DNA from 3 places in the Paraburkholderia sp. USG1 genome. Region 3 is predicted to be linked to each of the others. Evidence: riboswitches for the same ligand, from Rfam matches in the RefSeq annotation. Region 3 holds a riboswitch; each other region holds the start of a gene.
What was found. A riboswitch is a leader RNA that binds a small molecule or an ion and turns the genes downstream of it on or off. The one in region 3 is predicted to bind cobalamin.

Region 1: linked by a shared signal. The riboswitch ahead of NE850_RS28480 (TonB-dependent receptor domain-containing protein) and the one ahead of cobA (uroporphyrinogen-III C-methyltransferase) in region 3 are both predicted to bind cobalamin.
Region 2: linked by a shared signal. The riboswitch ahead of cobG (precorrin-3B synthase) and the one ahead of cobA (uroporphyrinogen-III C-methyltransferase) in region 3 are both predicted to bind cobalamin.

What each region holds. Positions count from the first base shown of each region.
Region 1 is NZ_JAMWXW010000026.1:12,377-15,648, forward strand. It holds gene NE850_RS28460 (EVE domain-containing protein) at 1-46, opposite strand, end outside; RNA gene ssrS (6S RNA) at 164-345, opposite strand; gene NE850_RS28470 (cell division protein ZapA) at 480-794, opposite strand; gene NE850_RS28475 (ATPase) at 791-1,153, opposite strand; cobalamin riboswitch at 1,362-1,619, shown strand; gene NE850_RS28480 (TonB-dependent receptor domain-containing protein) at 1,710-3,272, shown strand, end outside.
Region 2 is NZ_JAMWXW010000038.1:44,248-47,519, reverse strand. It holds gene NE850_RS34465 (precorrin-8X methylmutase) at 1-432, opposite strand, end outside; gene cobG (precorrin-3B synthase) at 425-1,906, opposite strand; cobalamin riboswitch at 1,959-2,138, opposite strand; gene cbiE (precorrin-6y C5,15-methyltransferase (decarboxylating) subunit CbiE) at 2,223-3,272, shown strand, end outside.
Region 3 is NZ_JAMWXW010000032.1:94,801-98,072, reverse strand. It holds gene cobW (cobalamin biosynthesis protein CobW) at 1-629, opposite strand, end outside; cobalamin riboswitch at 822-1,103, opposite strand; cobalamin riboswitch at 1,171-1,424, shown strand; gene cobA (uroporphyrinogen-III C-methyltransferase) at 1,660-2,430, shown strand; gene NE850_RS31905 (cobalamin biosynthesis protein) at 2,427-2,885, shown strand; gene cobO (cob(I)yrinic acid a,c-diamide adenosyltransferase) at 2,882-3,272, shown strand, end outside.

The DNA of each region.
Region 1 (3,272 bases), on a different contig from region 3:
CGATGCTTGCTTCGTCCGGTTCGGACTTCATTAGCCAGTAGCGCATGAATCGAATTGAACGTAATTGAACGTTAAGGGTTTGAAGACGCGGAAGAAATCGGCGTACAAAAAACAGCGCACAAAGAAAAACGGCACCGAACCGAAGTCCGATGCCGTTCTAAATAAGGTCCCCGCCTTAGCCGCTAGGCCGGCATCCTGAACCGGGGGTTCAGAATTGGTCGCAGTTAGCAACACTTCGGGTACATCAGACAGAGTGACGCGCACACCCGTGCTACAAATTTCCGCAACCGTGCACATGGCATTGGTTCAAGGAATATATGACCTTGGCGAACCAGGCAGGGAAGCTAAACCGATGAAGCTAAATCACGAAAACTACCGATTGAACTCAAACGTTTGCAGAATCTTGCACGCCTTGTGCTCACGCACTCCGTTTGAATCCGCCGCCGATCTCAGGACCGGCCGCACTATAACACTGCTATTTACTGCATGCTGTACTGCTGAATCACAGTACCCAACTGTTCGTTCATTTGATGCATTGTACGCCGGATTTCCTCAGCAGGAAATGCTTCTCCGTGTCTCACGCTCGATTGCAGCTTAAGCAGTTCCGATGCCAGCGACAGCGCGGCCATGACAGCAATGCGATCCGTACCGCGCACGTTGCTGCTATTGCGGATCTTCGACATTTCGGCGTCGACGCGTGCAACCGCTTCAAGCAGCGCGCCTTCCGTTTCCGGCGAGCAGGCGAGGCGATAGGGCACGCCGAGAATCGATACTTCGATCTGCTTGGTGGTCATGCATTTTCTCCGTGGCGGGTCGCGTCGCTCTCGGCACCGGCTGCGACTTCATGCTGAGCGGGTTCGAGCAGATCGAGCTGGTTGTCCGGCTCGCTGTGCGCGCGGGCACGCGGCAACTTTTCGAGGATCGCATTCAGGCGCACCTGGGCGTCGTCGATCTTCGCCGACAGCGCGTCGCGTTCCGCCTGCAGCGCATTGCGTTCCTCGCGCAGCATTGCAAGTTCCGTGCGTGTAGCTTCGACGTCAGCACGCGATTGGGCGAGCTGCTCTTCGAGCGCGACTCGCGCTTCATTGTGGCGCTGGCTGATCGCGATCAGCTTGCCGATATTCTGTGAAAGTGTTTCGAGTTCGGTGAGCATGTGCTGCGTCCTCTAAAGACATCGCATTTTAGCGCGGAATGTCGCAGGTTCCGACAATTGTCTCGTTTCGAGACGTAACAACATCGCTTTGTGCAGGCTTTTTATCGACCATACGATGAAAAAGTACTCGTGCGTCGGACAATAACCTGCACTTGTCAGAACAGCGCGCCCGCGTGCCCTCGTTCTTGACGGACCCCGAGGCCGCTCCTACACTGGCCGCACTCTTGGTGCCCGCATGCGCTTTTCAACGGCGCACGCAGTTAAACGGGAAGCAGGGCGCGCCATTCGCCAGAACGCGCCAACCTGCGCTGCCCCCGCAACGGTAAGCGACCGCATTCGTCATGCAAGTCGATCCTGATCGCGCGTTGGAAGTTCAACTCGCGAGTGTGCCACTGCGCGTCACGCGTGGGAAGGCGGGATCGAGATGTCGCCAGCCCGGATACCGGCCAGAGGGAGAGGCACGTCACGCGCGAAAATGTTAAATACGCTGGCGCCTCGTTACGCATCGGCCTGCGGGGAAGCGGGCCGCGCACGCTACCCACAGGATCCTCGTCCCATGCTGTCTCCCGTCGCTCGTGCGGTGTTGCTTGCCTTCGCGAGCCTGCCGATCGTTGTGCATGCGCAAGCTGCTTCTTCGTCCTCTTCTTCATCTGCCGCGGATTCATCGGCCACGGTGTTGTCCCCGGTGGTCGTTACGGCGGAGCGCGGGCCGCAAGCGCTGGCCGACACGATCCCGCAGACCGCATTGTTCGACCAGCAGGATATCGCCGACACCACCGCGACCGATTTGCCGGGCCTCCTGCAACTCGCGCCCGGCGCGCAAATCTCGCGTACAGGTGGCCCCGGTTCGACGACGAGCCTCTTCCTGCGCGGCGCGTCGTCGACGCAATCGCTGCTGCTGATCGACGGCGTGCGCGTCGATTCAGTGGGCCTGGGTTCGGCGCAACTCGCACAGATTCCGCTCGACCAGATCGATCACGTCGAGGTGGTGAACGGCAACGTGTCGGCGTTGTACGGGTCCGGTGCGATCGGCGGCGTGGTCCAGGTGTTCACGAAAGAAGGCGGCGACCATCCGCCGCGTTTCAATTTTTCGCTGGGCTACGGCAGCTATCACACGCAGACGCAGCAGGCGGGCGTGAACGGCGCATTGGATAAAGACGGCAATACGACCTTCAGCATTTCGCTCGCGAGGTCGAAGGACGACGGCTTCTCGTCGCTCAATCCGCGTGAGGCGCCCGCCGCCAATCCGAATGCGAACGGCTATCTGAACGAAAGCATCTCGGCTTCGCTGCGCCACAAGTTCAACGACAGATGGGATGCCGGCGCGAGCTACTTCCAGTCGAACGGCAACAACAGCTACGACAACGCGTACGGCGTGCCGACCGAGCTGAACAACCTGTATAGCAAAGTGCGCCAGGTCTCGGTGTTCGCCAACGGCAAGCTCACCGACTGGTGGACGACGCACTTCATCGTCTCCGAAGGCGACGACCGCAGCGTGTCGAACACCAACGGTGTCTATAACGGCCGCTTCGATACCGACAATCGCCAGTACACATGGCAGAACGATTTCGCGCTGGCCGCGCAGCAGAAGTTGCAGGTCGGCTACGAGCATCTCGATCAGAGCCTCGACTCGGATACGTTCGCGGCGCCCGACCGGCATGTGGATTCGGGCTTCGTCGGCTATACGGGGCGCTTTGGGCGCAGCCAGATTCAGGCCAACGTGCGGCGCGACCAGTATTCCGATTTCGGCGGAGCGAACAGTTACTATCTCGGCTACGGCTTCGACATCACCGGCCATTGGAAGGTGAGCGCAAGCTACTCGGATTCGTTTCGCGCGCCGAGCTTCGACGATCTGTACTATCCGCTCAGCGGCAATCCGTCGATCCAGCCGGAGCGCAGCCATTCGATCGAAGCCGCGCTGCAGTACGCGTCGAATGCGCTCGGCGTGATGCGTCTCACCGCATTCCAGACGCGCTATTCGAATCTGATCGACTACGAGCAGGTGACGCCCGGTATTTATCTAGCCGAGAATGTCGGCCATGCGAAGGTGCAGGGACTCGAGGGATCGTGGAGCGGGCATATCGGCAAGACGGACGTGCGCGCCTCGGTGACGCTGCAA
Region 2 (3,272 bases), on a different contig from region 3:
GAGGAGATGAAACAGTGCGGTCGGCGCATTGCCGATCACGACGACGCTGCCCGCCAGATGCGGCCGCCACAATTCGAGCGCGGCCGCGGAGCGCGTATTGCCGAGTTCGCGCGCGAGCGACGGCACGTCCCGATGCGCGAGCGTGCAGATGACTTCGTTGTTCGCCGGCAGCCGGGCACGCGTGATGCCCTGCGCGACCATGCCGGCATCGCATAGGATCGGCGCACCTTGCGCGAGCGCCGAGCGGCCGGCCGCGCCCGCGCCTTCGGAGAACCGCAGATCGTCGACCACATCGACCATGCCGCACGCGTGGATCACGCGCACCGCGAGTTTTTCGAGGTCGGCGGGAATGCGCGACAGGTCGGCTTCCGCGCGGATCGTCGCGAAAGATTGGCGATAGATCTCCTGACCGTCGCGAATGTAATCAAGCATTGGTGTTACTCCGGACCAGGCGGTCGAGCATGTCGGCAGCCTGGTCGATCGTCAGTTGGCGCGCGACGCATTCGCCGAAGCCGGGCCGGCGGTCGTGTCGATCGCGTCGATAAAGGTCGTAGAGGCCGGGCGCCGCGGCCAGCAGCGTGTACGGCGCGCAATGGGCGGCGGCGCACGAACGCGCGCAGCCGCTCAGATGCACGTCGACGCCGGCCGGCAGGCGTCGGGCGAGGCGCAGCGCGTCGGTCTTGGTGTCGGCGAGGCTTTTCGCGCAGCCGCTCGATCCCGCGCACGCGATCAGACGGGTGATGGCTTGCGCGGAATCGCAGGCGAGATCGAGCGCGTTCAGGCTGGACAGCACAGGCGGGACGGCGTGCGTTGCGATATCGGGCAGCAGCACGCTTTGCCACGGTGTGACGCGCAGCGTGCCGTCGCCGTGCTGCTGCGAAAGCGCGGCGAGGGCGTGCAGGGTGTCGGCGTCGAGGCGGCCTGAAGCGGGTTGGCCGCCTACGTGCCAGGTTCCCGGTTGACGTTGAGCGTGAGCGCCGAGGCGCAGGCCGGCGTCGGCTGGCGTGCTGCGATGCCAGTTGGCTGGCGACACGTTTCGCGTCAGCGGGAAATCGACATACTGTTGAGCGTGATGCAATAGGGTGTCGGCGGAATGCAGGGTTAGCAGATGACGCATGCGTGTGGCGTCCGCTGCGGCGAGGTCGAGGAACGTGAGCAGCAGTGCGCGTACCAGAGCCGGAGCTTGCGAGGGGAGTATCGCGGCTAACGGGCCTGTGCCGTTTGCGTGGGACTCTGCCGTCGTGATGCACTCGCTTTGCGTTGGCGAGCCGGCAAACGCAGCCGCACTCGCACTCGCAGGCGGACAACCTGCCAGGCCGAATACGAAGCGCACGCCGTCCGCTTCTCGCGACGCCGCCAGCCAGAGATCGTGCGGATGATCTACTCTCGCGAGCCGTTCGCCGCCGTCCAGCAGCAGTGCGAATTTCGGCGATAGCGCCGCGAAACGCGCTTCGCTTTGCAGCATCGCGAGTAGAGCGGCGCACAGCGGGCGGGTGTCGAGCAGGGCGGACGGATCGCGTCCGGCGGCAGGGCTGATCATCACGTTGCGCACGTCGTCGGCTGCGATCGACGTCGGCCCGAGACCGGCACCGACGAGCGCCGCGATCAACGCCGCTTCCTCGCCACGCTTCACCCCGCGCACCTGCACATTCGCACGATTGGTCAGCTCGATCACCCCGGCCGCATGCCGTGCGCTGGCCTCGGCGATTGCCCGCGCCTGCGCCGTGCTCAACTCACCGCCGGGCAGTTTGATGCGGCAAATCCCGCCGTCGCGCGCGGCGACGATGCGCAGCAGCCCCGGACACGCCGAAGGCCGCGGCGTTGGGGCCGCGTCGGACAAAACGGTGGAGGGCGTTGCTTGATTCAAGACGGACACCGGTTTAGCGTCGCGCGACGGCCCGAGCATGCCGTGAGGCGGGCATGGCTGCGGCATCGGTACACCCCGCCCGATGTAGGCTGGCACGAACAGTCTCGCCGGCAGGTCTCCTGGCTGGCAGGTCATGGTCCGCTGCGGCCTTCCCGGTCGAACCAGTGGCGTGAAGCGCAGGCGGACTCGCTGCATACAGTTGCGGGGGCAGCCACAGTGGCACTGTGTTCCCTCTTCGGCCCCGAAGGGCACCGGCGGCTGTATTATGCCTTTTTTCGAACAGCACAACGAGGCTGGGCGCTTTGATCGGCGCGGCACAGCGCATTATTTGAAGACACAGAATGAGGATGGATGCATGCCGGCCTGGCTGACGGTGGTGGGCATTGGCGACGACGGCTTCGCCGGCTTGGGGCGGCGCGCGCGGCGTGCTTTGCTGGAAGCATCGGTGGTGTACGGTGGCGAACGCCATCTGGCGATGTTGCCCGCGCGGCTCGCCGCGCGCCGTGCCGCGTGGCCGCGTCCGTTCGATCTTGCGCCTTTGCTGGCCGAGCGCAACGGCGCGGTGTGCGTGCTGGCGAGCGGCGACCCGATGCTGTTCGGCGTGGGCGCGACGCTCGCGCGGCAATTGCCGGCGGGAGAGTTGCGGGTGCTGCCCGCGCCGTCGTCGTTGTCGCTGGCGGCCGCGCGCCTCGGCTGGCCGTTGCAGGACGTCGCGACGGTGTCGCTGGTGGGCCGCCCGTTGCCCACGCTGAACGCGCATCTGCACGACGGCGCGCGCGTGTTCGTGTTGAGCGCGGACGGGCACACGCCCGCGGCGCTCGCGGAATTGCTGAACGCACGCGGATTCGGAGCGACCCGCATGAGCGTGCTGGAACATCTGGGCGGCGAGTTGGAGCGGCGCATCGACGGCCGCGCGGATCAGTGGTCGGCGGGTGAGGTGGCCGCGCTGAATCTGGTCGCCCTCGATTGCCGCGCCACCGAAGGCGCGCCACGTTTGCCGCTGACCTGCGGTTTGCCCGACGACGCCTTTCGCCACGACGGCCAGCTGACCAAACGCGATGTGCGCGCGATCACGCTTGCGCGCCTCGCGCCGGCGCCCGGCGAACTGCTGTGGGACGTGGGCGCGGGCAGCGGCTCGATCGGCATCGAGTGGATGCGCGCGCATCCGACTTGCCGCGCGATCGCTATTGAAGGACACGCCGAGCGTCAGCGTTTCATCGAACACAATCGCGATGCGTTGGGTGTGCCGGGTCTGCAACTGGTCGCGGGCCGCGCGCCGGCTGCGCTGCAGGGGTTGCCGGTGCCGGATGCGGTGTTCATCGGCGGCGGCGCGACGGTGCCGGGCGTGCTGGAGGTGTGCTGGGCAAGTCTGCGCGAGGGCGGGCGACTGGTTGCCAACGCGGTC
Region 3 (3,272 bases):
TCTTCCCGGATCGAAAGTTCGACCGCGCTTTGCTGCGCGTCGTCGAGCAAATCCGTTTTGTTCAGAATCACCAGATCGGCGGCGGACAACTGATCCTCGAACAACTCGTGCAACGGCGATTCGTGATCGAGATTCGGATCGGCCTTGCGTTGCGCATCCACGGCAAGCGGATTGTCGGCGAACTGGCCGCTCGCCGCAGCCGGTCCGTCCACCACGGTGACCACGGCGTCCACGGTAAAACTGTTCTTGATCTGCGGCCAGTTGAACGCCTGCACCAGCGGCTTCGGCAACGCGAGACCCGACGTTTCGATCAGCACGTGATCGATCTGATCGCGGCGCTCGACCAGTTTCTCCATCACCGGAAAAAACTCTTCCTGCACGGTGCAGCACAAACACCCGTTTGCCAGTTCATACAACTGGCCTTCGGTTTCGACGCCGTTTTCATCGCAACCGATTCCGCAACCCTTGAGAATTTCCCCGTCGATGCCCAGCTCGCCGAACTCGTTGACGATCACCGCAATGCGCTTGCCGCCCGCATGCTGAAGAATATGCCGCAGCAGCGTGGTCTTGCCGCTGCCGAGAAAGCCTGTGACGATGGTGACGGGGATCTTGCGCATTTGAGTTTGCATCGTGAGGTCCATCCGTAGGAGTTGCACGTGCACGCCGGGCGTTTGTGTGTCTGTCCGCATGAGCCGGGTAAACGGCGCGTAAGTCCAGCGAGCCAGGACGACAACACAACACGGGGACGAACGACGGGTTGCCGCGACAACAAAAACAGAAAGCGGAAGTGAGGTCATGAACGCGCTACCGCATCCCCGCGGTGTTCGTCCTTCGTATCTGGCCGGTATCCGGGCTGGCGAAAGCGCCGCTTCCCCTTCCCGGGCGAGTGATTTCTCGCCCAGTGGTGATATGTCTACGCGGCCTTGCGCGTGGACATCGAAGCCGGCTCCGCGGCGCTAAAGAACTGACCTTAGCACCACATTTCGCTTACCGTTGCGGGGGCAGCACAGGTTGACCCGTTCCATGACAGGCGGGCACCCTGTTTCCCGTTTAACTGCATGCGCACGAGCGCGCATGCGAGCACCAAAGTGCGTGCGAGTGTAGGCCCGCAGCCCGCGGCAGTCAAGAAAACGCCGGCCGCAAGCGCTTATCGGACGGGACGCCATGTGCTATCGTATGCGCGCGTTTGGTGCCCGCACATGCATTCGCGTGTGCAGTTAAACGGGAAACAGGCCGCGCTTCATGCGCTCAACCTGTGCTGTCCCCGCAACGGTAAGCGACCTGCGGCGCAATGTTGAGTTGTCTTGCGCCGCGCATGCGTTTTTTTCGATGCCACTGTCCTGCACATTCCAGCGAATGCGGACGGGAAGGCAAAGCGCATGAGGCCGCCAGCCCGGATACCGGCCAGACGCGGAGGCGGCGAACCTCAGGGCAACATCGCGCCGCCGGCCGCCGGAATCCGCGAGGGACGGATGTGAAGGCGCTGAAGCACGACGTGGTGCGTCCGTATGCGGGTTCCCGGAGGAACCGTTGCGAGCCGCGCATTGCGCCGTGCCTGAATCCGTAGCAGTGCATGCCCCAAAAGTCCGCTCTCCGGTGCTCGTTCGCGCCTGCCCCTGATCCGCTCGTCACTACATGGCGCCCGCCATGCACGTCGCGATGACCCGCGCCTGGCTGATCGGCGCCGGTCCCGGCGACGTCGAACTCATGACGCTCAAGGCCACCCGTGCATTGGCACAAGCCGATGTAGTGCTGGTCGACGATCTGGTGAATCCCGACGTACTCCAGTTCGCGCGCGCCGACGCACGCGTCGTCCATGTCGGCAAACGCGGCGGACATCCGTCCACACCGCAGGAAGGCATCGTCGCGCAATTGCTCGAGCACGTGCGGGCCGGGCGCAGCGTCGCGCGCCTGAAAGGCGGCGATCCGTTCGTGTTCGGCCGGGGCGGCGAAGAACAGCAGGCGCTGCATGCGGCGGGCATCGAGGTGGAAGTCATCAACGGCATTACGGCGGGAATCGCGGCACCTGCGGCAATCGGCATTCCGGTCACGCATCGCGACCACGCGCAAGGCGTGGTGTTCGTCACCGGGCACGGCGCGGGCAGCGCTGAGCCGGACTGGGCCGCGCTGGCGGCCACGCGCATGACACTCGTGATCTACATGGGCATGCGGCGCCTGAGCGAAATCGTCGACGCGTTGCTCGCGGCCGGCATGAGCGCCGAAATGCCGTGCGCGGCGATCGAATCGGCGACCCGTCCCGAGCAACGCCATGTGCTCGCGCGGCTCGGTGAGTTTGCCGGGCGCGTCTCGCGTGCGGGACTCGGCTCGCCGGCGATCGTGGTAATTGGCGGTGTGGCGTCGCTCGCGTTGGCGCGCGACGCTGCGTATGCCAAGACTGCAACGTTGCCGGCGAACGGAGACGTACCATGAAAACGCTGAGCGTAGGCATTGGTTGTCGCTTGCACAGCGCGGCTGGGCAGATCGAAGCAGCGGTGCGCGCCGCGCTCGGCCCGCATTCCTTCGACGAAATCGCCACCGTGGCCTCGATCGATACCAAAGCCCACGAAGCCGGCCTGCTCGAATTCTGCGCTCGCCATGCACTGCCGCTGACATTCTTCAGCAGTGAGCAGATCGCGGCGCTGCCCATAGCGGAGCCGTCAAGCGCGGTGCGCGAGCATCTCGGCGTGGACGGCGTCTGCGAGCCGTGCGCCTTGCTTGCAGCAACGACCAGACGCGGCGAAACCGCCGCTTTTCATGCGCATCGAGCACGGCTTCTCGTGCGCAAAACCGTCCATGCCGGCGTTACCGTGGCGATCGCCTCGAGCGCCGCCCACGCTGAACGCGACCACCCTAACAACGACACTCAGGAACAGAACCTGCCATGAAGACCGATCCCGAATCGCATCAACGCATGACCGAGCGCCGACGCGAGGGCCATGAGAAAAAGCAGGCCAACGCCACGGTCGAAAAAGGTCTGCTGATCGTCAATACCGGCACGGGCAAGGGCAAAACCACCGCCGCGTTCGGCATGGCCGTGCGCGTGCTGGGTCACGGCATGCGCCTCGGCGTCGTGCAGTTCATCAAGGGCGCGCTGCACACGTCAGAGCGCGACTTTCTCGGCGCGATCGCCAACTGCGATTTCGTCACGATGGGCGACGGCTACACCTGGAACACGCAGAACCGCGACGCCGACATCGCGACGGCGCGCAAAGGCTGGGACGAAGCGCGCCGCATGATCGAAAGCGGCGACTACCAGATGGTGATCCTCGACG